DNA from 3 places in the Shewanella sp. POL2 genome. Region 3 is predicted to be linked to each of the others. Evidence: predicted binding sites of a transcription regulator. Region 3 holds the regulator's gene; each other region holds the start of a gene.
What was found. Region 3 encodes LexA, which represses DNA repair genes until DNA is damaged. Its sites were predicted from a motif close to TACTGTATNNNNATACAGTA; they were not measured.

Region 1: the regulator LexA is predicted to act here: its motif matches at 2,653-2,672, upstream of dinG (ATP-dependent DNA helicase DinG).
Region 2: the regulator LexA is predicted to act here: its motif matches at 6,566-6,585, upstream of recA (recombinase RecA).

What each region holds. Positions count from the first base shown of each region.
Region 1 is NZ_AKZL01000032.1:20,042-31,204, forward strand. It holds gene SHEWPOL2_RS10550 (DNA polymerase II) at 126-2,555, opposite strand; gene dinG (ATP-dependent DNA helicase DinG) at 2,696-4,768, shown strand; gene SHEWPOL2_RS10560 (TSUP family transporter) at 4,778-5,551, shown strand; gene SHEWPOL2_RS10565 (primosomal replication protein) at 5,542-6,210, shown strand; gene SHEWPOL2_RS10570 (DUF2057 domain-containing protein) at 6,220-6,912, shown strand; gene SHEWPOL2_RS10575 (histone deacetylase) at 6,918-7,820, shown strand; gene SHEWPOL2_RS10580 (late competence development ComFB family protein) at 7,854-8,141, shown strand; RNA gene ffs (signal recognition particle sRNA small type) at 8,293-8,390, opposite strand; gene SHEWPOL2_RS10585 (helix-hairpin-helix domain-containing protein) at 8,625-8,990, opposite strand; gene megL (methionine gamma-lyase) at 9,205-10,398, opposite strand; gene SHEWPOL2_RS10595 (TIGR01620 family protein) at 10,713-11,163, opposite strand, start outside.
Region 2 is NZ_AKZL01000009.1:17,148-28,310, forward strand. It holds gene csrA (carbon storage regulator CsrA) at 140-337, opposite strand; gene SHEWPOL2_RS03690 (aspartate kinase) at 456-1,712, opposite strand; partial or broken gene alaS (alanine--tRNA ligase) at 1,722-4,345, opposite strand; gene SHEWPOL2_RS03700 (regulatory protein RecX) at 4,900-5,310, opposite strand; gene recA (recombinase RecA) at 5,385-6,458, opposite strand; gene mutS (DNA mismatch repair protein MutS) at 6,841-9,411, shown strand; gene rpoS (RNA polymerase sigma factor RpoS) at 9,495-10,475, opposite strand; gene SHEWPOL2_RS03720 (peptidoglycan DD-metalloendopeptidase family protein) at 10,556-11,163, opposite strand, start outside.
Region 3 is NZ_AKZL01000012.1:6,481-17,643, forward strand. It holds gene SHEWPOL2_RS04730 (SURF1 family protein) at 1-907, opposite strand, end outside; gene SHEWPOL2_RS04735 (DUF2909 family protein) at 852-1,082, shown strand; gene SHEWPOL2_RS04740 (cytochrome c oxidase subunit 3) at 1,111-1,986, opposite strand; gene SHEWPOL2_RS04745 (cytochrome c oxidase assembly protein) at 1,983-2,564, opposite strand; gene ctaD (cytochrome c oxidase subunit I) at 2,566-4,158, opposite strand; gene coxB (cytochrome c oxidase subunit II) at 4,168-5,709, opposite strand; gene SHEWPOL2_RS04760 (SulA-like leucine-rich domain-containing protein) at 6,115-6,627, opposite strand; gene lexA (transcriptional repressor LexA) at 6,624-7,244, opposite strand; gene plsB (glycerol-3-phosphate 1-O-acyltransferase PlsB) at 7,530-9,953, shown strand; gene mtr (tryptophan permease) at 9,953-11,163, shown strand, end outside.

The DNA of each region.
Region 1 (11,163 bases), on a different contig from region 3:
CACTCCAAGGGAAACCTAAGCATTCTGTAGATAAATATCACAAAAACTGACTGATTAACCGCTGTAAAACAGGTTAAAACACTATAAATACCCGTTAAGAAAACACAAATAAAACAACATAAACATTAAATTAATAGCAACTGTTTAGAGACAATGTCTGTGTAATTCAATTTCATTATTGAAAAAATAGGCTCTGCAATGGGACAAATTTGCTTATCAACGTAGTATTGATAATCAATTATAGACGATCTATGTGAAACAGGTTCAGGACCATTTACAGTGATGACATAATCAATCTGAGCTCCTCTCTTGCCATAGGATACCTTTCCTGTTAACTCACATAGCTGACGTGCGACTTTGACATGGGGGGAAGATTTTGCGGTGTACTCTTCAAGATTTCGGCGCATTCGTTTACTAAACACTAATTCAGCATCCCGCTTTCCTGTCTGCAGTTCGCTTATGACACCAGCGAGATAACCGCTGATATCTCGCTGATTGAACATTCGCTCATAAAGTTCAGCTTGAACCTTACGCGCTAAGGGGCTCCAATCACTTCGCACCTGCTCCATCCCCTTAAAAGTGATTTCCAGCCCTCCATTCCTATTGCGCCAAGCACCAACATAACGCTTCTTACTACCCTCCTCCGATCCCCTCAAGGTCGGCATAAAAAACTGTTCGTAATGGCGCTCAAACTGTAGCTCAAGGAAGCTTTCTAGCTGAAACTCCTTTACGATTTTACTCTGCCATTGCTGATTAATTCGCGCGGCAATCTGCTTACCTAAGGCATTAATATCACCGAGATCAGGATCAGAGCCCAAATAAACAAAGGTGGAATCCGTGTCCCCATAAATAACTTGATAACCCATTTCCTCTATCCAAGCGCGAGTCTGTTTCATAATCTGATGACCGCGCATGGTGATGGAGCTTGCCAGTTTCGCATCATGGAACACGCAGCCTTGAGAGCCTAAAACCCCATAGAGCGAATTCATAATGATTTTAATTGCTTGCGATAAAGGCGCATTTGCCTCCCGCTTGGCTTTTTCGCGTTGTTCTGAGAGATTTTGGATGAGTTTTGGCAGGATCGGTTGATGCCGACTAAAACGAGCCCCTAAAAAACCGGGAACGATTTCAGACTCGCCCAAAATATGTTCCTCGTTATCCAGACCTTCAATGAGCCCTTTCGGATCGATCAAAAAAGTACGAATTATCGATGGATAAAGACTTTTAAAGTCAAACACTAAAATATGTTGATAAAAACCAGGGACTGAATCCATTACATAACCGCCAGGGCTTTCAATCCCTTGACTTGCAGGCTCTGCGGGCGCGACGAAACCCGTTCTATGTAAATGCGGTAGATACAAATGGTTGAATGCGGCGACCGAGGCGCCTACCCGCCCTAGTTCTAATCCCGTTAACTCGGCGCGAGCGAGGGCAAAATCCCACAACTGAGTATGCTCAAAAATATCCCACACTAAGCGACTATCGGTCAGATTATAATGTGCAAGACCTTGTTTATTTTCGGCAAATAGCGCATCAATCTCTTGCGCTCGATTTTCTACATCATGAATCGCTTTGCCTTCGCCCAGCAACGCTTGGGCGACAAACTCCAAGGAGAAGCGCTCGAATTGATAAAAGGCCGCCTTTAACCAATCGATACCATCGAGCACCACTCGCCCAGGCAAACTTAAGGTTTCTGGCCGAAATTTATTCTCCACCTTCCACTCAAGGAGCGCGCCACCTCGACCGATACGCAGCGGGATCCGGTGCAGTAAAGCACGCCGATATAACAGGGCCAAATCAAAGGTCACCACCGACCAACCAATGATCACATCGGGATCAAACTCAGTAAACCAAGCGATGAGACGATGGATAAGCGCCGCCTCGTCGTTCACCCATTCAATGTAAATTGCAGCATCAGGCTGCGGCTCACCCACCATGATAACTTTTTCATAGAGCTGAGATTGCGCATCGCGTCCATAAAGGGCCACAGAATAGAGTAATCCGTCAAAGCTGCATTCAAAATCAAGCGAGATTGAACGCAATTTTATTTCCGGCTGCGGCGCAACTGCTTTGGCCCGTATGGCGCTAAATACGGGCAAGCGGTCTTGTAAACTCACATTGCTTACTTGATACCCTAAAAATGCCACATCGAGTGCCACAAAACGTTCGATTAAAAAACGCTGCTCGGGACGAATATCCGACTCAAATAAGGGAATACCCGCATCTGTCGCTATCCGCTGCAAGTGACGAAACACACTGCTCGACTGGGCATAAATCGCCGCCACGGATTGTCTTTTAAAACTTTTAAGCATAAGCGGCACAAAGCGTAGCGCCAGCCCCGGCGTTTGTAACTGTAATGCAGCCATATCGCTTTGATGGCAAAAACAAATGTACTCAGAACCAGGTAACTCCACCAGCACAGGGCCTGAAACGGTGGCGAGATAATACTGCAACACGAGCGTTGAACCGCGTGTAATAGCATGGCGCGTCAGGACGCGTCCCTGTACACTCACGGGCGCAGCCGTGTCATGTGTCAGACTCTCGGGGGGATTCAACTGCGGTTTCACTCTAAGGCTCTCGCTGCTTATTGATTCTCGGGATACAGAATAAAATTGCCATAAAATGGCAGAAAAGTTTCTTAGGCTATGCAATCACTGTTATTATGTACAGCATTAATTCGATAAAGTAGTGCCGCATGTTACCTGACAACGTAAAAAACCAGATCCGCGCTATCTATAAAGATATTGCCGCCGCTTTGCCTAATTTTAGGCCGCGCCGCGAGCAAAACTTTATGGTAGCAGAAATCTCTAAGACCCTGGCCGGCGACTATGACAAAGATAGACGCATCATAGTGGTCGAAGCGGGTACGGGGATTGGTAAATCATTGTCTTACATTTTAGGCACGATTCCGCTTGCGCTTGCGAGTAAGAAAAAGGTCTGTATCGCTACGGCAACCGTGGCGCTGCAGGAGCAGTTGCTGCACAAAGACTTACCGTTTTTTCTCGAACAATCAGGGCTAAACTTTCGCTTTGGTCTGGTCAAAGGGCGTCAGCGCTATGTCTGTTTATCCAAGCTTGCAATGTTAATCGGCGATGATAACAGTACCCAAATGGCCATGTGGCAAACAAAGCCTGATAACAGCCAAATAGCCATGTTGCAGGAGCTGCTCAGCGACTTTAATGAAGGCCGCTGGAACGGTGAAATCGATACGCTATCGACACCGATACCGGACCATCTCTGGCAGCAAATCGCCTGCGATAAACACAGTTGTCATCGGCAACTCGCCAGCCATCGTAATTGCCCGTTTCACAAGGCCCGTGAGGATGTGGATACTTGGGATGTACTGATCGCCAACCATAGTTTGCTGTTCGCCGACTTAGAGCTAGGCGGCGGGGTGATTTTGCCCGATCCCGAAGACGTATTTTACGTCATTGACGAAGCCCACCACTTACCAATTGTCGCACGGGACTTTTCTAGTGCACAGGCAACGCTTAGAGGCGCCGCCGACTGGCTTGAAAAAGTCGGTAAGACCAGCGCCAAGTTACAAAATCAGATAAAGAGCAACAATATCATCGCCCCAGCGCAGGCGATGCAGGATCATATTGGCGACTTAATCGCTCAGCTCAATCAAGTCGCCCACTATTGTGATACCCAGACCAAGCAGTTTGCCAATCCAGAGAGTCGCTATCGGTTCGAACACGGCAAATTACCCGATGCGTTAAAAATCCCTGCCGAGAATCTCGCAACCACTTCCAATCTTGCTCTCAAGCAATTTAATAAGATGCAATTATTGCTCGCAGAAGCGATAAAAGATGGCGATATTCCTAAGCACCAGGCTGAAGCGCTACAGGCCGAAATGGGCTTTATGTTGCAGCGACTCGAAAACCTGCAAAAGCTCTGGAAAATGATGGCCAAGGAAGATTCCACTAAAGGTGCCCCAATGGCCCGTTGGATCGAGTTAATTACAGGCAAACAGGTCGATTATCTGTTTAGCGCCTCGCCAATTGAAGTCGGTTTTATGCTCGAATCTATGCTGTGGCAAAAGGCTGCTGGCGTCGTGCTATGTAGCGCTACGCTGCGGGCGCTGAATAACTTTGACCATTTTGCCCATCAGGTAGGGTTATCATTAAAGGACGGCAGTCGTTATCTCGCTCTGCAATCCCCTTTCGATTATCCGAATAATGCCACGCTCTACTTACCTAAGATGAAAACCGAGCCAACGGATGATGCCTATACTGCTGAACTTGCCGAACAGATTATCGAGCTAATTGAAGGTGAAATGGCTACCTTAGTGCTGTTTGCCTCTTACTGGCAAATGGAAAAAGTGGCCGAATTGCTCGAGGGCAAGCTCACGCAGGAAATTCTGATCCAAGGTAATGCACCACGCCAACAATTGCTTGAGACCCATAAGGCCAAATGTGATAAAGGTGAACCGAGCATCTTGTTTGGCACCGGCAGTTTTTCTGAAGGCTTGGACTTACCCGGAGATTACCTCACCAACCTCATCGTCACTAAGCTACCCTTTGCTGTGCCAACCTCGCCCGTTGAGCAAGCCCATGCTGAATATGTGAAAATAAAGGGTGGAAATCCGTTTCTGCAACTCACCATTCCAGATGCATCGCGAAAGCTTATCCAAAGTTGTGGTAGATTACTGCGTAAAGAGCAGGATTATGGCCGAGTCACTATCCTAGATAGACGATTAGTGACCAAACGTTATGGCAAATCCTTGCTAGACGCCCTACCTCCCTTTAGACGAGTCATTGAGTAGGATTAAGATTTGGAGTTGTTACTCGAGCCCAGTAACTGGGCCCTGTTGGCTGTCATTGGCTTAATTGCAGGTTTTATCGATGCCGTAGTCGGTGGTGGAGGCCTGCTCTCCATTCCTGCCCTGCTCACCCTAGGGATCCCACCACATACGGCCTTAGGTACCAATAAATTTGCCGCCAGTTTTGGCTCGTCCATGGCGGCTTGGACCTATTATCGCCAGCATCTGCTGAAACCCAGTTTTTGGTATATGGCGTTTATCGCCACCTTTATTGGTGCGGTTTTTGGCAGTGTATTAGTTTATTTGTTAAACGCGCACTGGCTTGAAAAAGCGTTACCGCTTCTTATTATCGGCATTGCGATATACAGCTTAGTCAGCACCAACGCCATCTCAGATACCGACTGCCAGGCGCCAATGCAAGCACCATCCAAATTGAAACAAAGCCTACAAGGTCTATTTCTTGGCGCATACGATGGCTTTGCCGGCCCTGGTATTGGCGCCTTTTGGACAGTGAGTTCAGGTTCATTATATAAATTACCTCTTTTGCATAGTTGCGCGCTCGCTAGAGCCATGACTTTTACCAGCAATTTGACGGCACTGGCGATCTTTGGCTTTCTTGGGCAAGTCCATTGGCAAATTGGCCTGTGGATGGGGTTATGTATGATGCTCGGCTCCTTTATCGGCGCTCGCTGTGCGATAAAATTTGGTATGCCTTTTATTCGGCCTTTGTTTATATTAATTGTCCTGTCAATTGCCGCTAATCTGGCGTGGAGCGCATGGTTTTGAACACTTCGCAGCTAATCAGCACGTTGAAAAATCAGCTAAAAACATTAGAGCAAGAAGTACTGCAACACGACAGTCATCTTGCGCCGAGCCAACGCAAACTCCTACTAGATATTGAACGCTTTAATCAATCGCTGTTTATTCAAAATGGCGCCCAGTTGATGCCCTGCATTGAACAAATTCGAAGTAGTATCGGTCAGTTAGAGAAGCAAATCGCCCTAAAACTCGCGCCGCAAACCATCGCCTTAAGCTGTGAACGTATTCAAGACCGTTTTACTGCGGTTAAACGGGCGCTACTGACGACCTCAATCGATATAAAGTCTAAAAATCAACAACGTGCCAGTAAGCGCGCACGTTTCGCCCAGCAACAAAACCAATCGCATCAAGCCAGCGGGTTTGCTTGGATCGCCAGCAATGTGTTACAAAATAGCCACGAAATTTATGCCGAACTGAATAAGCATCTGAATTGGGCGAAAAAATTTGAACAAAAAATTGCAGAAATGGAGTCAAAACTTGAAAACTGTCATAGTGCTGACAAAATCCGTTTGCAAAATGACATCCTTTTGATGCATCGTCGTTTGGGAAAATGCAGGCAAGCCATCAGTTATATCGAAGATCGCATTCAAGCATTCGAACGTCCGCATCAGAGCCATAATCGTTAAGGAGCAACAATGAAATCACTTTTGCCAATCAGCAGCCTGCTAATGCTACTCGGCTCTGCCTCAGCCTTTGCCGCAGATCTGAATATCCCTATGTCCTTCGAATACCTTGCCCTCGATGGCAAAAAAGTCGAGTCCAGCGTATTCAACCATAAAAGCAGTTTAGAATTGGCGCCCGGCACCCACAAAATCGCCATTCGCTACCACGAAATGGTGGAAGACGATTTTAGTGACAGCCAAACCTTTGTTAAGTCATCTCCTTTTATTGTGACCTTAGAGGTTGATGGCGATCATCAATACTATTTACAAGCCGCTGAAGGCAAAGTCGTTAAAAAGCCTAAAGTGTTTGCCCAAAATCCCCAAGTCGTGTTAACCCGCTCCGACAAAGGTCAGGTTAATTACCAAGTGGCAAACACCGATATTGAAGAAGAAGGCTTTGTCTCTCGTCTCTTTAGCGGTAACCAAGCGGTAGATGTGTCAGGCACAGCAGCCGCAGTAACGGGAGCAGCAGGCACAGCTGCGGTGGTTGCCGCGCCAGCCCCCACTTCGGCGCAGGCAGCAGTTAAGGCCACCTCATTAACCGCTCCGGTTGATACTTCTAAAGCGGCTGGCGCAAATCCACAGCAGATGTTGCAATACTGGTGGTTACAAGCCGATGAGAAAACACGTAAAGAGTTTATGAGCTGGGCTATTTCACAACTCTAATCCAGATGATCCCATTGGTTTATCACGCCAGCTACTCCAAGCTGGCGTTACCCGCCCATCACCGCTTTCCCACAACCAAATATGCGCGTCTTTATCACTATCTGCTCGATAATCAACTGGCTGTTGCGGATCAATTTCATACTCCCTCGCCGATGACGGCTGAAGATGTAATGCAGGTGCATCAGCAAGATTATGTCGAACAATTTATTCAAGGTACCTTAGCCAACACGGCCTTAAGACGCATCGGCTTTCCATGGAGTCAAGCCTTGGTCGAGCGAACCTTGCACTCGGTATCGGGGACGAGTTTAACCGCAAGCTTGGCACTACAAACGGGTATCGCCCTTCACTTAACCGGTGGCTATCACCATGCTCATTATGACTTTGGCAGTGGTTACTGTATTTTCAATGACTTGATTATCGCCGCCCGCAAACTTATCGCCGAGCAGCAACTGCATAAGGTATTGATTTTTGATTGTGACGTGCACCAAGGAGACGGCACTGCTACCCTCAGCCATAGGCATCAAGGCATTATCAGTTGTTCCATCCACTGCAAAGAGAATTTCCCCAGCCGTAAACAGCAGTCACACTATGATATTGAACTAACGAAAGGTGCTGATGATAGTGCCTATCAGGAAACCGTCGAACAGACTCTCGAGCTGCTTATTCGGCTCCATCAACCAGATTTAATCCTGTATGACGCTGGTGTTGATATTCATCAGGACGATGATTTAGGCCATTTACAGATCAGCCAAGAAGGGCTCTATCAACGTGATGTTACTGTGCTCTCCATGGCAAAAGCGGCAAATATTCCTGTTGCTGCGGTAATTGGCGGCGGCTACAGCCGAGACGAACTACAATTAAGCCAAAGACATAGCCAACTTTTTATTGCAGCCAACCATTTGTGGTAGCAAACTCAATAAAAATCATCATGGAGCACAGCGATGCAACTCGAAATCCGCAACTATTACGAAGTTCTCTTAATGGAAATGTTATCCGATGAAGGCCTGATGGATGAATTGCCGGAGGATTATTTAGCCGATCTCTGCTGTGTGACACTCAATCAACTGCCCGTGCGTTATATCCGCCATTTAGTCGACACTTATTTCTTTGAAGATTATGATGAATTGCAGGAACTTAAACGCGAAATACAGGCTGCACTCGAAAAATCGCGAGCCTTTTTAAAACAGAATTTACAAAAAAGAATGCAGCAGGAAGAAGCCAACAGCTAAGTCATACGGTATAGGGCATCGCTACATCGATTTGCAACAAGGTTTTACGAGTAAATTCTGCAGTGTTGCTAAATGCTAAGCTGAGCAGTTATTGCTAATCAGTGAGTTAAAGATAAAGAAGATTGGAAAATGATGGGGAAATTTGGAGGTTCCCCTAGAGCCTACACCCCGGCACACGAGTCGCTTGCTGCGGTTGCTCCCTTCCGGGCCTGGCCGAGTTCACAAGTTATCATTGCGGGGGGACCCTAGGGTCACCATAACTTCAAGTGGATCACCAAAAGGATCATCACCGAACGACGCGGATTATCCCCTATGGCCTCTATGGGATCAAGTGCTAATCCGCCCGTTTGATAAATATCCGGTTTAACTGGACAATCTATAGGCAAACCTAAGTATTGAAAATGATAAAAGCCTGCAAAGCAGGCTTTTTATTCGCTAAAAGACGTCAAGCTAACGCAAATGACTCAAGACAATGCCAAGGCGTTACAGCTTAATCATATGACGATTTTGCTCAATCAGCTTAGCACCGATCCCTGAGACATTTGCTAACTCATCAATAGTCTTAAATTGCCCATTTTGAGTGCGATAATCAACGATGGCCTGCGCTTTAGCGGCACCAATCCCCTTTAGCAGTTGTAATTGTTCAGTTGAAGCGGTATTGATGTTGACTTGAGCCGCGTCTGGCAATGCTTGTTTAGCATCGTTTGCCATATTTTTGGCCTCAGTTTTCGCTTGGTTTTGCACCTTACTCGCTTCTTTTACCGGATCAGCTGCCATTACTGGCAAGGTTAACAGGGCAGAAAATGCAATAGCAGATACCATCGCAGGTAAACTAGGTTTTAGTTTCATAATGCTTCCTCTCTCTCCTTGATATTCGGCCTTTCGTCCAACTTCCGTGGCCTCCAATCAAACATAGACGAAGCTTTTATGAATTTCCAAACGCCAAAGTACAAATATTACCTCTGGCTTAAATGTGTAACTTTAGAGCAATGAATTTACAGATAACAATGAAGAAAAAGGATGCGGTTAATGCATCCTTGTTATAAAAATTATCCATAACCAGCTAAACAATCGTTGCTAATGCCTGACTTAAATCAGTAATAATATCGTCACAATCCTCCAAACCGACAGAAATTCTCAGCAGATTATCCCCAATGCCCGCAGCTGCCCGCGCTTCTGGGGAATAAGGAGAGTGGGTCATTGAAGCCGGATGCTGAATAAGGGATTCCGCATCGCCCAAACTAACCGCAATTGAAAATAGTTTAAGCTTGCCAACAAACGCCATAGCCTGAGTAAAATCCGCAGCTAATTCAAAGGCGATCACCCCTCCTGCTCGCTGCATCTGCTGACCAATAAATTGATGACCCGAATGGGATTTAAGCCCTGGATAGTACACTCGCGTCACCGCAGGGTGTTGCTCTAAAAACTCAGCAACCCGCTGGGCACTCTCGCAATGGCGCTGTAAGCGCACATCGAGGGTTTTAAGGCCTCGTAGGATAAGCCAAGCATCATGGGGTGAGATCACTGCACCAATATCCTTTAGGATTTCATACTTCACTCTGTGAAGTTGCTCTTCGCTGCCACAGACGATGCCCGCAATCACATCACCGTGACCATTTAAGTATTTAGTCGCGCTGTGAACCACTAAATCAATGCCTAGTGCAATCGGTTGCTGCAGTAGCGGCGTCATAAAAGTATTATCGACAATGCTAACTAATTGATGCCGCTTCGCAATATCGGCGATAGCTCTAAGATCAAACACCTGCAGATGAGGATTGACCGGTGTTTCACAAAAAATCACCCTAGTGTTCGGTTTGATTGCCCGCTCAATTGCCGCTAAATCGGTAAAGTCGACTAAGGTGACTTCGATGCCAAAACGGGCAAATTGGCTGGTCATAAGTGCAAAAGTGCAACCATATACCGCATTAGAAGCCACTAAATGATCGCCCATCTGCAAATTAGCGAGCAGCGCCGCCGACACCGCCCCCATACCTGACGCCGTTGCCGCCGCCGCTTCAGCCCCTTCTAAAATCGCCATTTTACGCTCAAGTTCGGCCACAGTTGGATTACCAAGACGGGTATAAATATAACCGGGCTCGTTACCCGCAAAACGCTCGCCACCTTGCTGCGCCGATTCAAATACAAAAGTTGCAGTTTGATAAAGTGGTGTGACTAACGAACCGAAGGCCTCTCGCTCATGTCCTGCATGAATGGCTTGGGTCGCCGCTTTCCACATCTTGCTCGATTCATCTTGCATTGCTTACTCCTTGTTATGCCATTACATCATTCGATTCTTGATTGATTGTTCGAGGAATGATGATTTGCTTGTGTTTTTAGTCCATATAGATAAGTTAATAAAACATTAGCCCTATCGAATAAGCACTAACATACCCTGCTGAACAGTTGAAACCAGTGCAACGGTGAAAATAGCAACAGATGCACTGTAACTAAGTTGTTACATTCAGGCGTTTGGGGCAGAACATCGGCGATAAAAAATGCGCTAATGACAGAGTCATTAGCGCATTAGCATTTAGCCTAAAGTGCACTCGCGGTTTTGTGCATTCGGCTATGTTATTTGTCTTTTGCCGTTGAGCTGTTTTTTAGCTCAGCAGCCTCTAATTGGCTCTTAAGCGCATCACGCCCATCTTTGGTCAATAACTTACCAGCAAACTGCTTAAGCTCAATCAACAACTCTTGATGAACTTTCGATAATTTGGGGCGCTGCTCTTCCCTAAAACCGATAGGCCGACACAGTGCCATGGCCTGATATCCTAAGCGCGCCGTTAACAAACCGCCCCCTAATCCTTGGGCAAGCCGCGCGGATAATTTACCGGTCATCTCGACCGACAGCAATTGAGTTCCTAAGTCCGTGACTAACTCACTGGTGCCCGCATAAATAATGTTAATCACTATGCTGCGAATGAGTTTAATCCGGCTCCAATAGCCTAACTCTATCCCATAACAGGCAGCGACATCACGCAGCATTCGCTGATTACGCCAAAGAATGATCGCCATATCCAAT
Region 2 (11,163 bases), on a different contig from region 3:
CCATTTGAACTGTTTTTAATCACATTGCGGTTATATCAAGCCAATGTGTTGATTTACGCCAATCTTTCGGTTTCAAAAATAAAAAAGTCAGTTTAAAAACTGACTTTTTTATCTGACTAATACTCGCATAAGCTTCGTATTAAAAGTTACCGCCTTCTGAAGGCGTACCTGATTTTTCAGATTGAATGCGTTGATAGATTTCTTCACGGTGAACAGAAACCTCTTTCGGTGCATTCACACCGATACGCACTTGATTGCCTTTTACCCCTAGCACTGTAACTGTGACTTCATCACCAATCATCAGTGTTTCGCCAACACGACGAGTCAAAATCAGCATTCGATAGCTCCTTTATGTCTTAATTCAGCTTACACACGGCACTCATCCGGTAGATGGGCTTATTATAGGGTCAGCTGAGTACAAATTAATAGTATTCAATACTCAAACAGTTATTTAATTACACCTTATTTAGCTCGAATGCGTGATGCAACGCTCGAACTGCCTTGTGTAAGTCCCTTTCATCGATCACAGTTGACAATTTACTCTCCGATGTCGAAAGTAACTTAGCATGGATTGTTTCGTTACCCAATACATCTAACATCTTAGTCAATAATCCAACTTTTGCCTGTAAACCTTTGCCAACTAAGGACACTTTTGCACGTTGACGCTCAACATTCAATTGGCCTAGATCAAGACTTTCGCTTAAAACTTCAAGCTCATGCAATAAAACATCCACTTTCGTCTCGGCCAACATAAAGCTGACAGACTCCGCTGGTGACGTTTCATTCAATTTCAAAGGAGTAATAAACTCAACGTCTATCTCAAGCCGAGCCAAACAGGCTAATAAGGCTTGATAACGCTCACTGCTGGTAAATAACCCTTCAATGCTCAAGGTTGCTAAGGCCTTATTGATCGCTATTCCTTGTACGGATGCGGGCATCGCAAGCTCAGACTCATCACCAAATTGAATTAATGTGCCCTGACCAGCTTCAAAACTCGACAACACCCGCAGCGGTACTTTAAACCGTTGTGCATATTCGACCGAGTCAGGATGAAGCACCTTAGCACCGAGCTTAGCCATTTCGAGCATGACATCAAAACCAATCACATCGAGACGTCTAGCACTGCTGTCGATATTAGGGTCTGTCGTAAAAACGCCTGGTACATCGGTAAATATTTGACACTCATCGGCTCTTAACGCCGCCGCTAGCGCCACAGCCGTCGTATCCGAACCACCACGACCTAAAGTGGTGACATCGCCATTAGGATCGATCCCTTGAAATCCTGCCACAATAGGCACGATGCCTTGTTCCAGCAAGGAGGTTAAGTACTCCGTATCAACACTTTCAATACTCGCCCGACCAAATTGGCTATTTGTATGGATTTGCACTTGATCGCCTGTCAGGGATCTTGCCTTAATACCGCGGCGTTGCAACGCCATCGCCATTAACGCAATACTGATTTGCTCACCCGTAGAGACAAGCATATCGAGTTCCCGCGCACTTGCGCGGGGATCGATTTGCGCCGCAAGCGCAAATAGCCTATTTGTCTCTCCTGCCATAGCAGAAAGGACCAATACTTGCAGCTCACCACTGTGAGCGGACTTTGCAATCTGCTCAGCAACCACTTCGATGCGTTCAATCGAACCCACCGAGGTGCCGCCAAACTTCTTCACAAAAAGCTTGCTACCACTAAGCTTTCGTTTTTCGAGCACAGCAACCTCTTAAGCTAAACGCTCAGTAATCCAAGGTAATACTTGAGATAGAGCCGCATCCAGATTTTCTGGTTGGCTACCACCCGCTTGAGCCATATCTGGGCGACCACCACCTTTACCGCCCACTTGTGCAGCAACCATAGCAACCAGTTCACCAGCTTTGACTTTACTAACTAAGTCATTGCTCACACCCGCGATAAGGTTCACTTTGCCTTCCTGAGCAACACCGAGCAGGATAACGGCAGATTTCAGCTTTTGCTTTAACTCATCTTGCAGGCCGCGCAGTGCACCCGCCTCAACGCCTTCCAGCTTCTTAATCAGCACGTTAACGCCATTAACCACAACCGCATCACCCGCTAAATCCGCACTCGCTGCCGCAGCTAACTTATCTTTCAGTTGCTGCATGTCTTTTTCAAGCTGCTTCATTTTATCCAGCTGGGCTTTAAGCTTGGTCACAACGGATTGAGTATCGCCTTTAAGTAGTGCTGCCGCTTCCTCAAGTTGTGCCTGTTGCTGTGCCACATAGGCCATCGCTGCCGCGCCGGTTACCGCTTCGATACGGCGAACGCCCGCAGCGATACCCCCTTCAGAGGTAATTTTGAACAGACCAATGTCACCGGTACGGCCAACATGGGTACCGCCACACAATTCGATAGAGAAATCGCCCATGGTGACAACACGCACCTGAGCATCGTACTTCTCACCAAAGAGTGCCATAGCGCCTTTTTCTTTGGCTTCATCAATCGCCATTTCAGCGACTTTCAGCTCATGGTTGCGGCGAATTTGGGTGTTAACTAACTCTTCAACCTGTTTCAGCTCAGCAGGTTTGACTGCTTCGAAATGAGAAAAGTCGAAACGTAAACGCTCAGGGTCAACTAACGAACCTTTTTGAGTAACGTGAGTACCCAACACTTGACGCAGCGCAGCATGTAATAAGTGAGTCACAGAGTGGTTTAACTGAGTGCGGTGACGTAGCTTTTTATCCACTTTCGCTTCAAGTATTTGACCAACGCTTAAGCTACCAGCCATTAAGGTCCCTTTGTGGCCTGAAGCTTGGCCAAACTTTTGCGTATCGCTAACAGCAAACTCAATACCTTGAGCCACTAATACGCCCTTGTCACCGACTTGGCCGCCCGATTCAGCATAAAAAGGCGTTACATCGAGCACCACTACGGCATCATCACCCGCATTGATTGCAGGAACTGACTCGCCGTTCAGGTAAAGCGCGGTGACTTTAGCATTGCCAGTAAGTTCTGAGTAACCACAGAATGCGGTTTCAGCATCGATCTTAAGTGCTGCGTTGTAATCGGCGCCGAAGTTACCCGCGGCTTGAGCACGGCTACGTTGTTCAGCCATCGCCGCTTCAAAGCCCGCTTCGTCGACGATAATGTTGCGCTCACGGCATACGTCAGCGGTTAAATCCACTGGGAAGCCATAGGTATCGTACAGTTTGAAGACTGTTTCACCGTCTAAGGTGTCGCCCTGCAATTCGTTTAACGCGCTATCCAGAATGCCTAAACCACGCTCAAGCGTACGGGCAAACTGTTCTCTTCAGCTTTAAGGGCTTTTTCAACAATCACTTGAGTATCGGCTAAACCTTTAGCGGCATCGCCCATCACTTCGATTAGCGTCGGAACTAACTTGTAGAAGAAGGCTTCAGTTGCCCCTAACTTGTTACCATGACGCACGGCACGGCGAATAATACGGCGCAGTACATAACCACGACCTTCGTTCGATGGCATCACACCATCTGCAACTAAGAAGGCGCATGAACGAATATGGTCGGCAATCACGCGCAGTGACTTGTTAGATAAGTCTGTCACGCCGATGATTTCGGCTGCTTTGGCGATCAAGGCGCGGAAAATATCGATTTCGTAGTTTGAATGAACCCCCTGCATAATCGCAGCGATACGCTCAATCCCCATACCAGTATCGACTGAAGGTTTTGGCAGCGGCAACATCTCACCAGAGGCTTGACGATTGTATTGCATGAATACGATGTTCCAAATTTCGATGAAACGATCGCCATCTTCCTCTGGGCTACCAGGACGTCCACCCCAAATGTGGTCGCCGTGATCATAGAAAATTTCGGTACAAGGGCCACAAGGACCAGTATCGCCCATTTGCCAGAAGTTATCTGAAGCATATGGCGCGCCCTTGTTATCACCGATACGGATGATATTCTCAGCAGCAACGCCAATCTTTTTATTCCAAATTTCAAAGGCTTCATCATCTGTTTGATAAACAGTTACACACAGACGATCCTTTGGTAGCTTCAATACTTCAGTCAGGAAGGTCCAACCAAAACGAATCGCATCTTCTTTGAAGTAATCACCAAAGCTGAAATTACCCAGCATTTCGAAGAAAGTATGGTGACGCGCGGTGTAACCAACGTTATCTAAATCGTTGTGTTTACCACCCGCACGGACGCAGCGTTGGGCAGTGGTCGCACGTGTATAGCTACGTTTGTCCATGCCAAGAAACACGTCCTTGAACTGGTTCATACCGGCGTTGGTGAATAAAAGCGTGGGATCATTGCCTGGTACAAGAGAACTACTGTCCACAACTTGGTGACCATTGCTGCGGAAAAATTCGAGGAAAGCACTTCTAAGCGCTGCTGTCGTTTGATACATGAAATCGTCCTGAATTGGGTAAGCATGACCAGCTACACCATAAGGTAGCCGTATTTCTATTTGCCCAGCATTATAAGCAGACTGAAGAAAGACGACCAGCCTTGAATAGCGATATCGCGCTTCGGAGTCTAATATTTTCGATGAGTTTTCATCTAATACAGGGCTTATCACAACAACCCAAGGTGAAAGTGGTGAAAAAGGACTAATTCTGTGAGGGAGATGAACTGAGTTAAGAATGATAAGCACAAACTTACCAGGGCAAGTTTATATGATTACATTAGGTCGTGTTGACGTTTCAGGGTTATTTTTGCAGCAGTTTGACTGGCTTTTATGCAAGGCAAAGTCCGTGCAGTGTAGTTATTCTACATAAACGGACGATAACGCGGCAGAAAAGCCAGCCAAATGCTACCCTAAGGGTTCGTCTGGCAAGCCCTTGCTCTTACTTTCTGTCATAAGAGCCGCTCGTCATTTGAGTAAACTACACATCATTCCTCGTTTCGCGAGCACGAACTTGCCAGAACGAACAAAATGTAATCTCGAAACGTCTACACGCCCTAGTCATCATTATCTTCCAAAGGATCATAATCTAAGGCATAGGTGACTTGTTCGTAATTAAAGCCTTGGCTCAGTAAAAACCGTACTCGTTTGGCTTTTTCTTTTGCAATTTGCTCGCGGGATAGTGAGCCTTTTACTTCAAGCACTTTAGGGACCGTATACTTTTTGATTGCTTTCGTTTTTGCCAACTCAAACCAATCATGCTCATTTGCAGATAAGGCAGCTTCGATACAATCTTTAGTAAGCCCCTTTTGAGCAATAGCTTGACGAATGCGTATTGGTCCATGACCACGGGCAATGTGGCTTCGAACGAGAAGCTCGGCATAGCGCTTATCATTGATAAATCCTGACGCTTCACAATCATCAAGCACAGGATCGATATCAGCGACCTCAAAGCCTTTTTCGAGCAGTTTTGTGCGGATTTCTTGGCGGGAATAATCGCGGCGCGCTAACAGCGCGACCGCAATTTGACGGGCAGACTGGCTCAGAATACTTCGCCTGTTTCTAAATCAATATTCCCCTCGATATTATCATCATCGGATGCTGATGATGCCAGTGCACTTGGGTTACTCAATAATAACTCACGCAATGTCTTATCGATTTCAGCGGCAATGGCTGGGTTTTCAGTCAAATATTTACCCGCATTGGCACGGCCTTGACCAATTTTATCGCCCTTGTAGCTATACCAAGCACCAGCTTTCTCAATCAGTTTATGGGCTACCCCTAAATCGACTAACTCGCCAGTACGGTTGATACCTTGACCGTAAAGGATTTGAAACTCAGCTTGCTTAAATGGTGCAGCCACTTTGTTTTTAACCACTTTGACACGAGTCTCGTTACCAACCACTTCATCGCCTTCTTTGATAGCACCAGTACGGCGAATATCTAAACGAACAGAAGCATAGAATTTCAGAGCATTACCACCCGTTGTGGTTTCTGGGTTACCAAACATCACACCAATCTTCATACGAATTTGGTTGATGAAGATTAACAGTGTATTCGATTGCTTGAGGTTACCCGCTAACTTACGCATCGCTTGGCTCATCATACGCGCCGCTAAGCCCATATGTGAGTCACCGATTTCGCCCTCAATTTCTGCCTTGGGTGTTAATGCCGCGACCGAGTCAACGATGATCACATCTACCGCGCCAGAACGGGTTAACGCATCACAGATCTCAAGAGCTTGTTCACCGGTATCGGGTTGTGAACACAATAAGTTATCAATATCTACGCCTAACTTTTTCGCGTAGATAGGATCGAGAGCGTGCTCCGCATCGATAAAGGCACAGGTTTTACCTTCGCGCTGAGCAGCGGCAATCACTTCTAATGTCAGAGTTGTTTTACCTGATGATTCAGGACCATAAATCTCAACAATACGGCCCATTGGTAGGCCGCCCGCACCGAGGGCAACGTCAAGGGAAAGAGAACCAGTAGAAATGGTCTCAACATCCATAGAGCGGTCTTCGCCCAGCTTCATGATGGAGCCTTTACCAAATTGCTTCTCAATTTGGCTCAATACTGCAGCAAGTGCTTTCTCTTTGTTTGGATCGACCTTCATTCCTATTCCCTCATCTAGACAGCATCAGTACTGTCAAAAGTGATATTCAATTTAATAAAGCGGGTGATCAAAAAGCGAGGCTCTTTGTCGTAATCTGCTGACTAGTATACTGTACAATCATACAGTATCAATACCTGTGAATGAATTATTTTTCAGTCAGAAAATTTTTCCATTTAGACAAGCTTTTACCCACCCATCCTGCAGATTTATCAAGATATCAGTGAATATCCACGCTTTGAGGATCAATTTTCTGTAAATTGTTGCTAAGATTGGCGCCAATTGATTTTAGACAGTAATAGTGCAAATCAACTGATTTTATCTCCCATTACTGTATGACTTTATTCCCTATTTCAGGGCCGGCATAGCGGACGATAACGATTTAATGAATCCTATAGATACCGATGATTTAGAAAAACATACCCCGATGATGCGTCAATATTTGACCATGAAAGCAGAGCATCACGACATGCTGCTGTTTTATCGTATGGGTGACTTCTATGAACTCTTCTATGATGACGCCAAACGAGCCTCTGAATTATTGGGCATTTCCCTTACGGCCCGAGGCAAAAGTGGTGGCGACCCGATCCCGATGGCGGGTATCCCTTACCATGCAGTTGAAGGCTATCTCGCAAAATTGGTTCAAATTGGCCAATCGGTTGCGATTTGCGAACAGATTGGCGATCCTGCCACCTCAAAAGGTCCGGTTGAGCGTAAAGTCGTACGCATTGTCACCCCAGGAACCTTAACCGATGAAGCGCTATTGCAGGAGCGGCAAGACAATCTGTTGGCCGCGGTTTATCAAGGCAAAGTGGGCTTTGGCTATGCGACTCTAGATGTGTCTTCTGGCCGTTTCGTGATTGCCGAATTAGAGACGAAGGAGTCCCTCGAAGCCGAGTTGCAACGTACGAATCCGGTCGAAATTCTTTATAGCGAAGATTTTGGTGCACTGGAGTTATTGCATCATTTTAAAGGCAAACGTCGCCGCCCTGAGTGGGAATTTGATTACGATACCAGTATCAAACTGCTGTTGGCCCAGTTTGGCACTAAGGATTTACACGGTTTCGGCATAACCGATGCTCGCCTATCGCTGCAAGCGGCAGGCTGCTTGATGCAGTACGTAAAAGACACCCAGCGCACCGCCCTGCCCCATATCAATGCTATTACCCGTTTTAATCAAACCGATACGATTGTCTTGGATGCGGCAACGCGCCGCAACCTCGAGCTGACACAAAATTTGAGTGGTGGTCGGGATAACACCCTAGCAGCCGTGCTCGACAATACTGCCACAGCCATGGGCAGCCGTATGTTACAACGCTGGATCCATCAGCCGTTGAGGGACCATGCACAGATTTTTGCTCGCCAAACGGCGGTCAATGAGTTGCTCGCGACCGCGGCCCATGAGTCATTGCATGAGCAGCTTAAAGCCCTAGGTGATATCGAACGTATCATGGCAAGACTGGCGCTTCGTACCGCTCGTCCACGGGATTTTGCCCGCCTACGCCAAGCATTAAACCTATTGCCTCAATTACAGCAATCATTAGCACAGTTAAGTGCTCCCCATACGGTGAAACTAGGTCAACTCTTAGGCGAGTTTCCCGAAGAGCAACAACTGCTTGAGCGCGCTATTGTCGATAACCCGCCCATGCTTATCCGTGATGGCGGCGTAATCCGTGAAGGCTACAATGCCGAATTAGACGAATGGCGTGGCTTAAGTGAAGGTGCCAGCGATTATCTAGTACAACTCGAAGCGCGGGAAAAAGAACGCACTGGCATTGCTACGCTGAAGGTAGGCTACAACCGAGTCCATGGTTACTACATTGAAGTCAGCCGTCTGCAATCACAGCAAGTGCCATTAAATTACCAACGCCGTCAAACCCTTAAGAATATGGAGCGTTATATCACGCCCGAGCTTAAGGAATATGAAGAAAAAGTGCTGTCGAGCCAAGGTAAGGCGCTCGCTCTTGAAAAACAACTGTGGGACGAATTGTTTGATTTAATCCTCCCCAAATTGCATGAGCTACAAGCCTTTGCCAGAGCAGCCGCCGAACTCGATGTGCTCAGTAACTTTGCCGAACGTGCCGAAACCTTAGGCTATACCTGCCCAGAACTGAGCAGCGAAATCGGGGTAAAAATTGAAGCGGGTCGTCACCCTGTGGTTGAGCGTGTGAGTCAAACGCCTTTTATCGCCAACCCTGTCACTCTGCACAATCAACGCCGGATGTTGATTGTTACAGGTCCAAACATGGGCGGTAAATCGACCTACATGCGTCAAGTTGCACTGATCACCCTAATGGCACACATTGGCAGCTTTGTACCCGCAGATCGCGCCATTATTGGTCCTATCGATCGAATTTTTACCCGTATTGGTGCCTCAGACGATCTCGCCTCAGGCCGTTCAACCTTTATGGTGGAAATGACTGAAACGGCCAATATTCTCCATAATGCCACTGCGCAGAGTTTAGTCTTGATGGATGAAATTGGTCGCGGCACATCAACCTACGATGGCCTGTCATTAGCCTGGTCTGCGGCTGAGTATTTAGCACAGCAAGTCGGCGCGATGACGCTGTTTGCGACCCATTATTTCGAGTTAACACAGTTACCGGAACTCATGGCTGGGGTCTATAACGTGCACCTCGATGCGATTGAGCACGAAGACACCATCGCCTTTATGCACGCGGTGCAAGAAGGTGCGGCCAGTAAGAGTTACGGTTTACAAGTTGCGGCCCTTGCTGGTGTACCAGCTCGGGTGATTAAGGCGGCAAAACATAAACTACATCAGCTTGAGAGTCGCGACCATCAAGTAGAGGGCACAAAGGCACCGATTCAAACCTTGTTAGCCCTGCCGGAGCCAGTGGAGAATCCGGCCATAAGCAAGTTAAAAGCCATCAATCCAGATAACCTGACCCCAAAACAGGCACTGGATTTACTCTATGAGCTTAAACGCTTGAGTTAAATAGCTTTGTTCATCGTAACTTAATAATAAAAACGCCCACAAAGTGGGCGTTTTTTTATGGGTTGATTAAACAACCTTAAGCATTAGTTTCTAAATAAAGCCTCTACAGATAGCCCTTGCGCCCCCAGCAAATCGCGCATGCGTTTTAGGGCTTCCACTTGAATTTGGCGAACACGTTCACGGGTGAGGCCAATTTCAGCACCGACGTCTTCAAGGGTTGAGGGTTCATAACCTAACAAACCAAAGCGGCGCGCTAACACTTCTCTTTGCTTGGTATTGAGTTCGTTAAGCCATTTCACCACTGAGTTTGAAATGTCTTCATCTTGTACTTTGTAGTCAGGGCCTACGTTGTCGTCATCGGCCAGCACATCGAGTAACGCCTTGTCGTTATCGCCACCTAAGGGGATATCGACAGAGGTGATCTTCTCATTGAGCTTCAGCATACGGCTGACGTCAACACTGGATACTTGCAGTTTTTCGGCAATTTCTTCTGCCGTAGGTTCGTGGTCAAGTTTTTGCGCTAATTCCCGAGCCGTACGTAAATACACGTTGAGTTCTTTTACCACATGGATTGGCAAGCGAATCGTGCGGGTTTGATTCATGATGGCACGTTCAATCGTTTGTCTGATCCACCAAGTCGCATAGGTTGAGAAGCGGAAGCCTCTTTCTGGATCGAATTTTTCCACCGCACGGATCAAGCCAAGATTACCCTCTTCGATTAAATCCAGCAGCGCTAAGCCACGATTATTGTAACGACGGGCAATTTTAACCACGAGTCGCAGGTTACTCTCAATCATGCGATTACGGGATTTTTCGCAGCCTTTTAAGGCCTTACGGGAAAAGTAAACTTCTTCTTCTGCGCTAAGCAGTGGGGAAAACCCTATTTCACCTAAATAGAGCTGGGTGGCATCAAGATTTTTTTGCAGGTCATCTTGAACCTGTTGTTCGAGTCCTAGTTCTTGAACTAAATCAGCGGCAATATCCTCTTTATCGAGATCAAACTCTGCGGTATCTACGGAAAAATCTACTAGTTCTTCTGCGGCAGTGCTATTTATGCGGCTCATGATCAAATCTCCCAAACCTAATGTAAACTGCTTGAATTACTGCAATTTTTTATCCTCCATGCCAACAAGGCCCTAAACAATCATTGCTTAGGTAAATAGTTAAGTGGGTTAACAGACTGACCGTGGTAACGGATCTCGAAGCGAAGCATTACCTGATTAGTACCTGTACTGCCCATTTTTGCAACTGTCTGTCCAGCGAGGACATGTTGCTTTTCTTCGACTAAGATCTGATCTGCATGAGCATAGGCACTAAGGTAATCGTCACTATGTTTAATAATCACTAAATTACCGTAACCCCTAAGAGCACTACCTGCGTATACCACCCGCCCATCTGCAGCGGCTTTGATGATATCTCCGCGTTTTCCTGCGATCTTAATTCCTTTATTTCCCTGCTCATTGGCAGAGTATGTCCCAATCAATTTACCTCTTACAGGCCATTGCCACTGGCTTACACTATCGGGTAGTGTCGATGTCGGAGCAATTATTAAAGGGTTAATATTTTGTTGGGAACTTGTTGCAGAATACGCAGGCTTTGCTTTCTGATCAAGTGTTTTTTTCGGTGTTTCACTAGATACAGAATTCTGAGAAAAATCATCACTAACTGATTGTTTTTTATTTTTATTATGCTGATATCCACCTTTATTTACCGAATTAATTCCACCTAAAGTCGTAGAAGGTTTACTATTTT
Region 3 (11,163 bases):
CGGTCTTAGTCGCTTCCTTATCGGCTTGATGCCGTTGTCGTGATTTTTTGAGGTATTTCATTGTTTGCCAACCCATCAGCCCCACAAACACAGTTGCCATGGCAAACCATTGCAATGCATAACCCCAATGTTTTTGGGCAGAGAGGGGCAAAGGCTGCCAAGGATGAGGCAAGATCTGCGCGGGTTGTAATTGGGGTAAGACATCGGGTTGTAACACCGCGGGTAGGATGGGATGTCCTAACATTTGTGCCATCTCGGGTAGATTGAGATTTTGAAACCGAATCCGTTCGCCTTGTTCCGTGGTGAAGGGTTCTACCAATAAATGATGGCTCAAGGGATTAATCTGTTTTTGATAGAGACGGCCTGTAAGAGCCAGTTCACCGACTATGGGGCTGACTTCGGGCAAGGCATCTCGGTGGGATTTCGCGGCGATAAAGCCGAGTTCGAGTAACAACCAAGGCTGCTCGGTATTACTTGCCTGATTTGCTGACGTTATTTGCAGTAATTGAAAGGCGAGATAGCCCACTTGCCCTTGATAGACCTGATTGTCGAGTAACCAGATTTGTGGATTCTCGGGTTTTGCTTGAACTTGTAAGCGGTAGCCCGTGACGCTGCCTTTAGCCAATTCAGCGATGAGCTGTTCAGGATTGAGTGTGGCAGCGGATTGTCTTGCCTCCATTTGTGCGAGTAGTTCGGTTTTTTTAACTGCCCTATCCATTTGCCACAAACCTAGCTTGACCAAAACCACGAATACCACCACAGTCAATATCAGTAGTAACGACACTCCCCTATGCAACCAAATATATCTTGGTAACCAAATCAATTTGGTCAGCAAAACATAAGGATAGCGTATGAACATCCCGCTCATTTTTAAGTGTGTTTTAGTACTGCTGTTGCTGTTTATCATTTTTAACCTAGGCAGAGCCTTAATTATTATGGTTAAAGGTGACGACCAAACCGCTGAACACCCAGTGCCAATGAGCCGCTATTTGGGCCGTAGGGTGATATTTTCTGTACTGGTTATCCTGCTCTTGCTGGTGGCTTTAGGGACTGGACTGCTTGGTCTTAATCCCACGCCTTAAGTTTTCAACTTATTGTTTCAACGAATATTTAAAGCACATAAACAAAGATAAACAGGCAGAGCCAAACTACGTCGACAAAGTGCCAGTACCAACTGCCTGCTTGGAAGGCAAAATGCTTATCCGCACTAAAGTGGCCTTTTAACACTCTGAAAAACAAGACTAATAGAAAGATAGTGCCCAAGGTTACATGCATGCCGTGGAAACCCGTCAGCAGGAAAAAGGTGTTGCCATACACGCCCGAGGTGAGCGTTAGCCCCATCTCATGGTAGGCATGGCTATATTCCTCCGCCTGCAAAGCAAGGAAGCTAATTCCCAGTAAAATCGTGAGCCCTAGCCAGAGGGTGATGGCCGAACGCTTACCCTTTTCTAAGCTGATATGGGCAAAATGCAGCGTGACTGAGGAAGTCAGCAGCACAATGGTGTTGATTAGCGGTAGCCCATTCCATGGCATGGCTTCGGTTTTGGTGCCATCTGGTGTGGTGACGAGTGGCCAAACGGCCTCGAAGTGTGGCCACAGGACTTCGTGGGTCATGGCATTGTTGGACGCGCCGCCGAGCCAGGGCACTGCGATCATGCGGGCGTAAAATAAGGCGCCGAAGAAGGCGGCAAAGAACATCACCTCGGAGAAAATAAACCAGCTCATGCCTTGGCGAAACGATCTATCCATCTGATGGGAATAGAGGCCCGTCATCGATTCTTTGATCACGGTTCTAAACCAGCCTACCAGCATAAACAGGATAACGGCGATGCCTGCCAGTAAAATATAGCCGCCACCCGAAGCGCCAGATTTGAGTTGATGTACAAAATGTCCCGCCCCAAAGGCGATTAAAAACAAGCCGATAGCACCAACAATCGGCCAAGCACTCTGGGCGGGGACGTAGTAAGTCTCATGTTTAGTGGTCATTTTGCAGCTCCTTGCTCTATGGCAGACGCTAACTGCTTGTCGGTAATGTCGTAGAGGGTGTAAGAGAGGGTTAAGGTGTGGATAGACTCGGGTAATTGAGGATCCACGAAGAAGATCAACGGCAGCTCGGCGCGACTCGCGGCGGCTAAGTGTTGTTGGTTAAAGCAAAAACATTCGGTTTTATTGAAATAAGCTGCGCCTTGGCCGGGCGAAATTGAAGGAATCGCCTGGCCCACAATTGCTCTATTCGAGACATTTTGCGCCAGAAATGCCGTGTGGATGAGTTCTCCCGGATGCACTTCGAGCCGTTTCGTTTGTGGCTCAAATTTCCACGGCATGCCCGTCTGCACCTGCGAGATAAACTCCACCGTTACCACCCGGTTCTTATCCACAGTGATCGCCTGATAACTGCTGGCAGTATTAGAGGTTTTTCCATTAATACCCAGTTTTTCGCACAGCACATCGTAGAGCGGCACTAAGGCGAACCCAAAGCCAAACATCGCAAGGCAGCCCAGCACCAACAGGCTAATGAGCTTACGGTTGGACTTGATGTTTTGCTGATGGGGTTGGCCTTGCATGTTATTTCACCTCGGGTGGCGTGGTGAAAGAGTGATAGGGCGCTGGGCTTGGTAGGGTCCACTCTAAGCCTTCGCTGCCTTCCCAAGGTTTGGCGGGCGCCTTTTCGCCGCCCCGAATGCACTTAATTACCAGCACGAGGAAAATCAGCTGAGATAGCCCAAACGCAAACCCCCCAATCGACACGATTTGATTTACATCGGCAAATTGAATCGAGTAATCGGGAATACGCCTTGGCATACCCGCAAGACCTAAGAAATGCATCGGGAAAAACAACACGTTGACCGAAATCACCGAACACCAAAAATGCCACTGGCCGAGCTTTTCGCTGTACATATGGCCGGTCCATTTAGGCAGCCAGTAATAGGCCGCTGCCATGATGGAGAAAATCGCACCAGTGACCAACACGTAGTGGAAGTGAGCCACCACAAAGTAAGTATCGTGGTATTGGAAGTCAGCTGGCGTGATGGCGAGCATCAGGCCAGAGAAGCCGCCAATAGTGAACAGAATAATAAAGGCCACCGCGAACAACATTGGGGTTTCAAAACTCAGTGAGCCGCGCCACATAGTGGCTACCCAGTTAAACACTTTTACCCCAGTCGGCACGGCAATCAGCATAGTGCAGTACATAAAAAATAACTCTGCAAACACAGGCATACCGGTGGTGAACATATGGTGCGCCCACACGAGGAAGGACAAAATCGCAATACTCGCCGTGGCATACACCATGGATGCATAGCCGAACAATGGTTTACGGCTGAAAGCAGGAACTATGGCAGAGATAATGCCGAATGATGGCAAAATCATGATGTAGACTTCGGGGTGACCGAAGAACCAGAAGATATGCTGGAACATCACAGGATCGCCGCCGCCTGCCGCCTCGAAGAAGCTAGTACCGAAAAACTTATCGGTTAACACCATAGTGACGGCCCCAGCGAGTACGGGCATAACGGCGATCAGCAAGAAGGCGGTAATCAGCCAAGTCCAGACGAACAGCGGTAACTTCATCCACGTCATCCCTGGCGCGCGCAGGTTGACTATGGTTACGATCACGTTGATGGCACCCATGATCGAACTTATCCCCATGATATGGATCGAGAATACAAATAATGCTGTGCTGTCAGGGCTATAAGTGGTCGAGAGTGGTGCGTAGAAGGTCCAACCAAAGTTAGGGCCGCCGCCTTCCATAAACAATGAACTCAACAATATTGCAAAGGCGAAGGGCAGGATCCAAAAACTCCAGTTGTTCATACGTGGAAGCGCCATATCTGGCGCACCAATCATCATCGGGATTAACCAGTTAGCTAGTCCGGTAAAGGCTGGCATCACTGCGCCGAATACCATGATTAGCCCATGCACTGTGGTCATTTGGTTGAAGAAGTTAGGTTCAACGAGTTGTAATCCGGGCTGAAAGAGTTCGGCGCGGATCACCATGGCCATCGCACCACCAGTTAAAAACATAATGAAACTAAACCATAGGTACAGGGTGCCAATGTCCTTGTGGTTGGTGGTGAGTAACCAGCGCATGATGCCTTTAGGTGCACCGTGATGGTGTTCATCATGGGCGGCAATTTGATCTTGAGTCAGTGTGCTCATCTTAATCCCCTACTGTCCATGGCGAGCAATATCAGCGGGTTGCACTGTATCGCCGGTATTGTTGCCCCACGCATTGCGCTCATAGGTAATGATGGCGGCAAGTTGTTGTGGCGTGAGTTGGTTGCCAAATGCCTGCATCGCCGTGCCCGGTTTACCGTGCATCACTATATCGATGTGATTGGCGACTGGGCCTGTTGCAATAACGCTACCAGCAAGGGCGGGGAAGGCGGGAGGCATACCTGCACCCGTTAGCTGGTGGCAGGCGGCGCAAACTGTGGCATAGGTCTTTTCTCCTTCGGCCATCAGTTCATCATGGCTGAGCGTGGGAAGACTCGCGGGATCGACACTGGCGATGGGCTCTGTCGCCGCTTTGGGCGCATCGGTGGTTGAGGGGGGCTGAGTCGTTGCTACTGGTTCGCTATTGGTGCCACCGGATTTATGGGCATCAACGTCTTTGGCTTGCACCGCATCACCCGTGTTGTTGCCCCACGCATTACGCTCATAGGTAATCACTGCGGCAATTTCTTGGGGCGTTAATTGTTTACTGAAGGCTTGCATGGCCGTACCCGTTTTACCATTGAGCACGATTTCAAGATGACCGCTCAGTGGCCCGGTAGCTATGGGGCTGCCTTTGAGATGTGGGAATACGCCTTTGAGACCTTCGCCATTAGGTTGATGGCAGGCTGCGCAGTGACCAAGGTAAACTTGCTCACCCTGAGTCATCAGCTCTTCTTTACTCAGTGTTTGTGATAAGGCGGCTTGTGCGGCTTGCGCTGCGGCATTGGCAGCTTGTTTTTGTTCTGCAACCCAAGCATCGAACTCGGCTTCGGGCAGTGCCCGAACCACTATCGGCATAAATCCATGATCTTTGCCGCAAAGTTCGGCACATTGGCCACGGTAAATGCCGGGTTTATCGATACGGGTCCACGCCTCGTTGATAAACCCTGGGTTAGCATCTTTTTTCACTGCAAAATCTGGTACCCACCATGAATGGATAACATCTTCAGAAGTCATCAGAAAGCGGATTTTTCTATTTACAGGCAGGACAAGGGGCTTATCGACCTCGAGTAAGTAGTGCTCTCCCTTGGCCTCACTACCTTCGATTTGAGGTCTTGGTGTGGCGAGAATACTGTAAAACTCAATATCTTGATCGAAATAGCTGTAATGCCACTTCCATTGCGATCCTGTGACTTTTACCGTGAGATCGGCATTGCTGGGGTCTTCCATGGCAATCAGAGTTTTAGTTGCCGGAATCGCCATTAAGATCAGAATGATAAAGGGAATTATCGTCCAAGCGATCTCAACTTTTGTACTCTCATGGAAGTGTGACGCGACCGCGCCCTTGGATTTTCTGTGGTTGATCATGGCATAAATCATCACGCCAAAAACCACTAAGCCTATCGCGCAGCAGATATACAGAATCGTCATGTGCAGGTGGTATACCTTGCCACTGATTTCTGTTACGCCAGGCGTCATATTGAACCGCATGTCTGCTGCGGCCAACGGTGGGGCGAATAGCACCACGAGTAAACAATACAACCATTGCTTCACAAGACTTCTCCTCTGCTAATTGCAAATAGCAACTACAAAGAAGAGCAACACAGTAAGTCTCAACTCTATGCAAACTCTTCAGTTCCCAAAAAAGTGTTTCTGACTTCAACGTGCGTTGGCGGCTTACTTATGATCAAGTATTGTTACTGCTGGTATTAGCCACACTGGCACATACTGCTGAATAAACCCATTATTCTCAATTTTTGTGGGCGAGCGATATTCGAAAATAACGCGATATTTCTGCCTAAACAGGCCATATATCATGTGCGCCTAAATCAAACATACTTGCTGTTTAAAAATTGATCAAGATCACTTCTTTTTCTAATTGTCTGAAAAATTGCCAAAAAAAAGCCTCACATTCACAGGTGAGGCGGCTTTCAAGGCTAAATACGGTGTGAAAAATTTTTAATGAACAGAGCTGAAAAATGCGGGTTGAGTAAATTTAGCCGATTGTGTGAGATTGGTGCTAGAAGGTTGGTCATTCGTTGAACCTTCAAGCACGATACCCATTGCACGTGCGCTCTTTGCTACAATTTGTAGGCGACGATTATCGCGAGTATCTAGGGCGTTAATCCAAGTAATCACTGCGCTAGATGTGCCACTGGTTAAGGCTTTTTCCATCGCCCAAAGGGTTTCGACCTCATCTTTTGCGTGAACCAATAGTACGCGATCCATACGCACACCTGCGTTTGCTAATAGCTGCTTGTAGCCAATACTAGGTGGGTTGATGAGCACTATCCATCTTCCCTGTTGGCTCAGTTGGGCAAGTTGTTTGCTCAGCTGTGTCAGCTCTTGGCGCCCTTGGCTCTGAGTTGGCATAGTGACTATTGATGTATGCTGCCAGTCGGTCTCTGTATCTCGAACCGTATCTAGCCATAAACCGGGGTGACGCGGGGCATTACCTAATAGTTTGTTCATAGCCAATCTCCATTGCGGATCACCCCTACGGCGAGCCCTTCAATTGTTAGACTTTGGAAACTCAAATCGACTTTAATCGGTGAATAGTCTTCATTCTCGGCATGTAGGTAGACTAAATTACCTTTTTTTTCAAAGCGTTTTACGGTTACATCATCATCAACGCGAGCAACAACAACTTGTCCATTGCGCGCTTGTTGTACTTTATGAACGGCAAGCAGGTCACCCTCAAGGATGCCGATATTCTTCATACTGTCGCCTTTTACGCGCAGCAGGAAATCGGCAGCAGGGTGGAACATGCTGGGGTCGACTTGGTAATACTGTTCGACATGCTCTTGGGCGAGAATAGGTTCACCCGCTGCCACTTGGCCAATCAGTGGCAAGCCTGTTTCGCGGTTATCTTCTTCCTCTACAGGGAGACGGATCCCGCGGGAAGTACCAGGCATGATCTCGATGCAGCCTTTTTTCGCCAATGCCTTAAGGTGTTCTTCTGCGGCATTTGCACTTTTAAAACCCAAACGGGTGGCAATTTCGGCCCGAGTGGGTGGCATGCCAGTCTCGGCAATATTACGTTTAATCAGCTCTAAAATTTCGGCTTGGCGTGGCGTCAACGGTCTCATGGTCTTTCCTGTTTTTCTATACAGTTACTGTTAGTATATACAGTATTATTGGTAGTGCAAGTATTAACCACTTTTAACTTGGTCAGCTAGATCTGCAAATAACCGTAATCGTCATCTATGGGGTGAATGCCATTTGCACGGTATCAATAAATGGTGTCGCCTAAAGTGCGTTACTAAGTCATTAAAATCAGCCGCTGAATCCTGCATCTTTAGGTTGTTTGGGTATATTCTCTAGAATCTGGTATTCTATGGGGCTAATGAACGTACTTACATTGCATAAGAATAATGCCTAAACAAGACTCTCTTTGGTTGAAATCATTACGTTGGATCCAAAAGCACTTAGTGCACACTATTGTTGTGCCACAGGATCCCTTTGCCGATCTGAATCTGGATGCCTCCAGACCGCTTGCTTATGTAATGAAAACAGAATCCCTGAGTGATATTGCTGCGTTAAGCGAGATCACCACGAAACTTGGTTTGCCAAGCCCTTACGAGCCGCTGGTGGTGAATGGCGTTGTGGCGCCACGGGTGGTATGCCTTGAAGGTCGTAAGCCTTTATTTGGTGAACGCGCCAGCAATGAGCCATTCCTCGAATGTTTTATGCGTTTGTTGGCCGTCCATAAGGAAAAGCCAGAGTTAGATATACAGCTGGTGCCTGTGAGTCTGTATTGGGGTCGTACTCCGGGTAAAGAAGACGACACCATGAAGGCGGCAGTGCTTGAGCGCGAGAACCCTACTTGGTTACGTAAGTGCTTGATGATCCTATTTTTGGGCCGTCACAACTTTGTGCAATTTTCTAATGCGGTATCGCTGCGTTACATGGCCGACGAACATGGTACCGATATGGGCATTGCCCATAAATTGGCTCGAGTAGCGAGAGTGCATTTCCGTCGCCAACGTAAGGTGATGACGGGGCCTGTGTTGCCTAATCGTCAGGCGTTATTCCATTCCTTGCTGAAATCTGAATCCTTACGTAAGGCGATTCAGGAAGAAGCCGCGAGCAAGAAGATTTCTGAAACCCAAGCGCGTGAAACGGCAATTGAATATCTTGATGAAATTGCGGCGAATTATTCCGATAGTCTCGTACGTATTGCTGAGCGCTTTTTAACGTGGTTATGGAACAAGCTCTACAGCGGTATTAACATCAAAGGTGCCGAGCATATTCGGCAGTTACACCACGATGGTCATGAGATTGTGTATGTGCCCTGCCATCGCAGCCATATGGATTACCTGCTGTTATCTTACATTCTGTATTACCAAGGTATGGTGCCGCCGCATATTGCTGCGGGTATCAACCTAAACTTCTGGCCTGCGGGGCCGCTGTTCCGCCGTGGCGGGGCTTTCTTTATTCGCCGTAGTTTTAACGGCAACAAACTCTATACGGCCGTGTTCCGTGAGTACCTCGATCAGCTGTTTGCTAAGGGATATTCGGTTGAGTATTTCTCTGAAGGTGGCCGTTCTCGTACCGGTCGTCTATTGGCACCGAAAACGGGCATGATCGCTATGACGATCAACAGTGTGTTGCGTGGTATCGAACGCCCAGTCACCTTAGTGCCTGTGTATTTAGGCTACGATCACGTGATGGAAGTGGCGACCTATCACAAAGAGCTAAGCGGTAAGAAAAAACAGAAAGAATCTGTATGGCAAGTCTTTGGTGCTATTCGTAAATTAGGTAACTTTGGCCAAGGTTATGTCAACTTTGGTGAGCCGATTACATTGCAAAATTTCTTGAATGAAACGGCACCAAACTGGCGCAGTGAAGTGGCCGACGATCCTGAGCAAAAACCGACTTGGTTAACCCCAGCGGTGAACGTGTTAGCAAATCGGGTGATGACGCGGATTAACGACGCCGCTGCCGCTAGCTCTATTACCTTGACCAGTTTAGTGTTGTTGGCGTCGGAGCAAAATGCCTTAGAGCGTTGTTTGCTCGAGCGTCAGTTAGATTTATACCTGACCCTGCTTAAGCGTGTGCCTTACACTTCGTTTACGTCGGTTGCCGAAGGTGATGGCAAGCACTTAGTACAACAAGGATTAGAGCTGAACAAGTTCTCCATCAACGCCGATCCTTTGGGTGAGATAGTGTCAATTGATGAAAAACAAGCGACGTCAATGACATACTATCGCAATAATATCATTCACTTATTTATTATTCCGTCATTAATTGCCAGCTGTTTAATCAATAATAAACAGATTTCAAGAGCGCAAATCCTTGGGATAGTGAACGACTTTTATCCGTTATTGAAGGCGGAATTGTTTATGGGGATCAAAGATCTCCCAAGCTATGTGAATCAAGTGCTTGAGCTGTTTATTGAGCAAGGTCTAGTGCAGGAAAGCGATATGTTGTCGGTTGTGACCGAGCACACCAGCCAAATGTTATTGTTGGCTGGCAGCGTTAGTGAGACCTTGCAACGCTATGCCATTATCTTCAATCTGCTGGCTCACAGACCTAAGATGGAGCGTTCGGATCTCGAGTCTGAAAGCCATCTGCTTGCCCAACGTTTAGGGGCGCTGCATGGAATTACCGCACCAGAATTTTACGATAAGAAACTCTATAACACCTTGAGTGTTAAGCTAAAAGAGTTGGGTTATTTCTCTGGTAAGGAAGATAAATCTGATGTTGAGCGCATTCGCGATCAAGCCAATAGCTTACTCAGAGCCTCTGTAAGGCAGACGATTGTTGCCAGCGTGACCGCGGAGCATATCGCTTAATGGCTAACCATATGAATGCGGCGAAGAATAAGCCGGTGGGCAAGTCTTTGCTCGGTGGTGCCATGATTATTGCCGGTACCACAGTAGGGGCGGGGATGTTTTCTTTGCCTGTCGTGGGCGCTGGCATGTGGTTTGGTTACTCGGTACTGATGTTACTCGGTATTTGGTTTTGCATGTTGATGTCGGGACTGTTACTGCTCGAAACCAACCTGCATTTCGAGCCGGGAGCGAGTTTCGATACCCTGACCAAGGAAACCCTGGGCCAGTTTTGGCGCATCGTGAATGGGGTGTCCATTGCCTTCGTGCTCTACATCTTAACCTACGCCTACATCAGTGGCGGTGGCTCGATTGTTAACCATAGCCTGCAGGGCATGGGGATTGAGCTGCCTCAAAGTGTCGCCGGATTAGTATTTGCTGTCGTGCTCGCCTGTATCGTGTTGATCAGTACCAAGGCGGTGGATCGTATTACGACGATTATGCTCGGCGGGATGATTATTACTTTCTTCCTCGCGATTGGTAATTTGCTGATCGAAATCGATGTGACTAAGTTGCTCGAACCGGATGGAAAGCAAAGCTTTATGCCTTATCTGTGGGCGGCTTTGCCATTTGGTCTAGCCAGTTTTGGTTACCATGGAAATGTGCCGAGTCTGGTGAAGTATTATGGCAAAGATTCATCGACCATTTTCAAAGCCATTTTTGTCGGGACTTTTATCGCGCTGATCATTTATGCCTGCTGGTTGGTCGCCACTATGGGCAATATTCCCCGCAGCCAGTTTAGTGAGATTATTGCCCAGGGTGGCAATATGGGTGTGTTAGTCGGCGCCTTGTCGAAAGTAATGGAAAGCAGCTGGTTAAACAGCATGTTAACCCTATTTGCTAATTTAGCTGTGGCGTCTTCTTTCCTCGGTGTGACCTTAGGTTTATTCGATTATTTGGCCGATTTATTCGGATTTGACGATACGCGCTCTGGCCGGATGAAAACGGCGATTGTCACCTTTGTGCCGCCCACCATATTTGGTTTGCTGTTTCCCGATGGCTTTTTAATTGCCATTGGATTTGCAGCCTTAGCGGCAACCGTGTGGGCTGTTATCGTGCCAGCGCTGATGGCCTACAAGTCGAGACAACTCTTCCCTAACCATCAAGGTTTTAGGGTCTTTGGTGGCACGCCGTTAATTATCCTTGTGGTGTTGTTTGGTGTCGTGACGGGTGC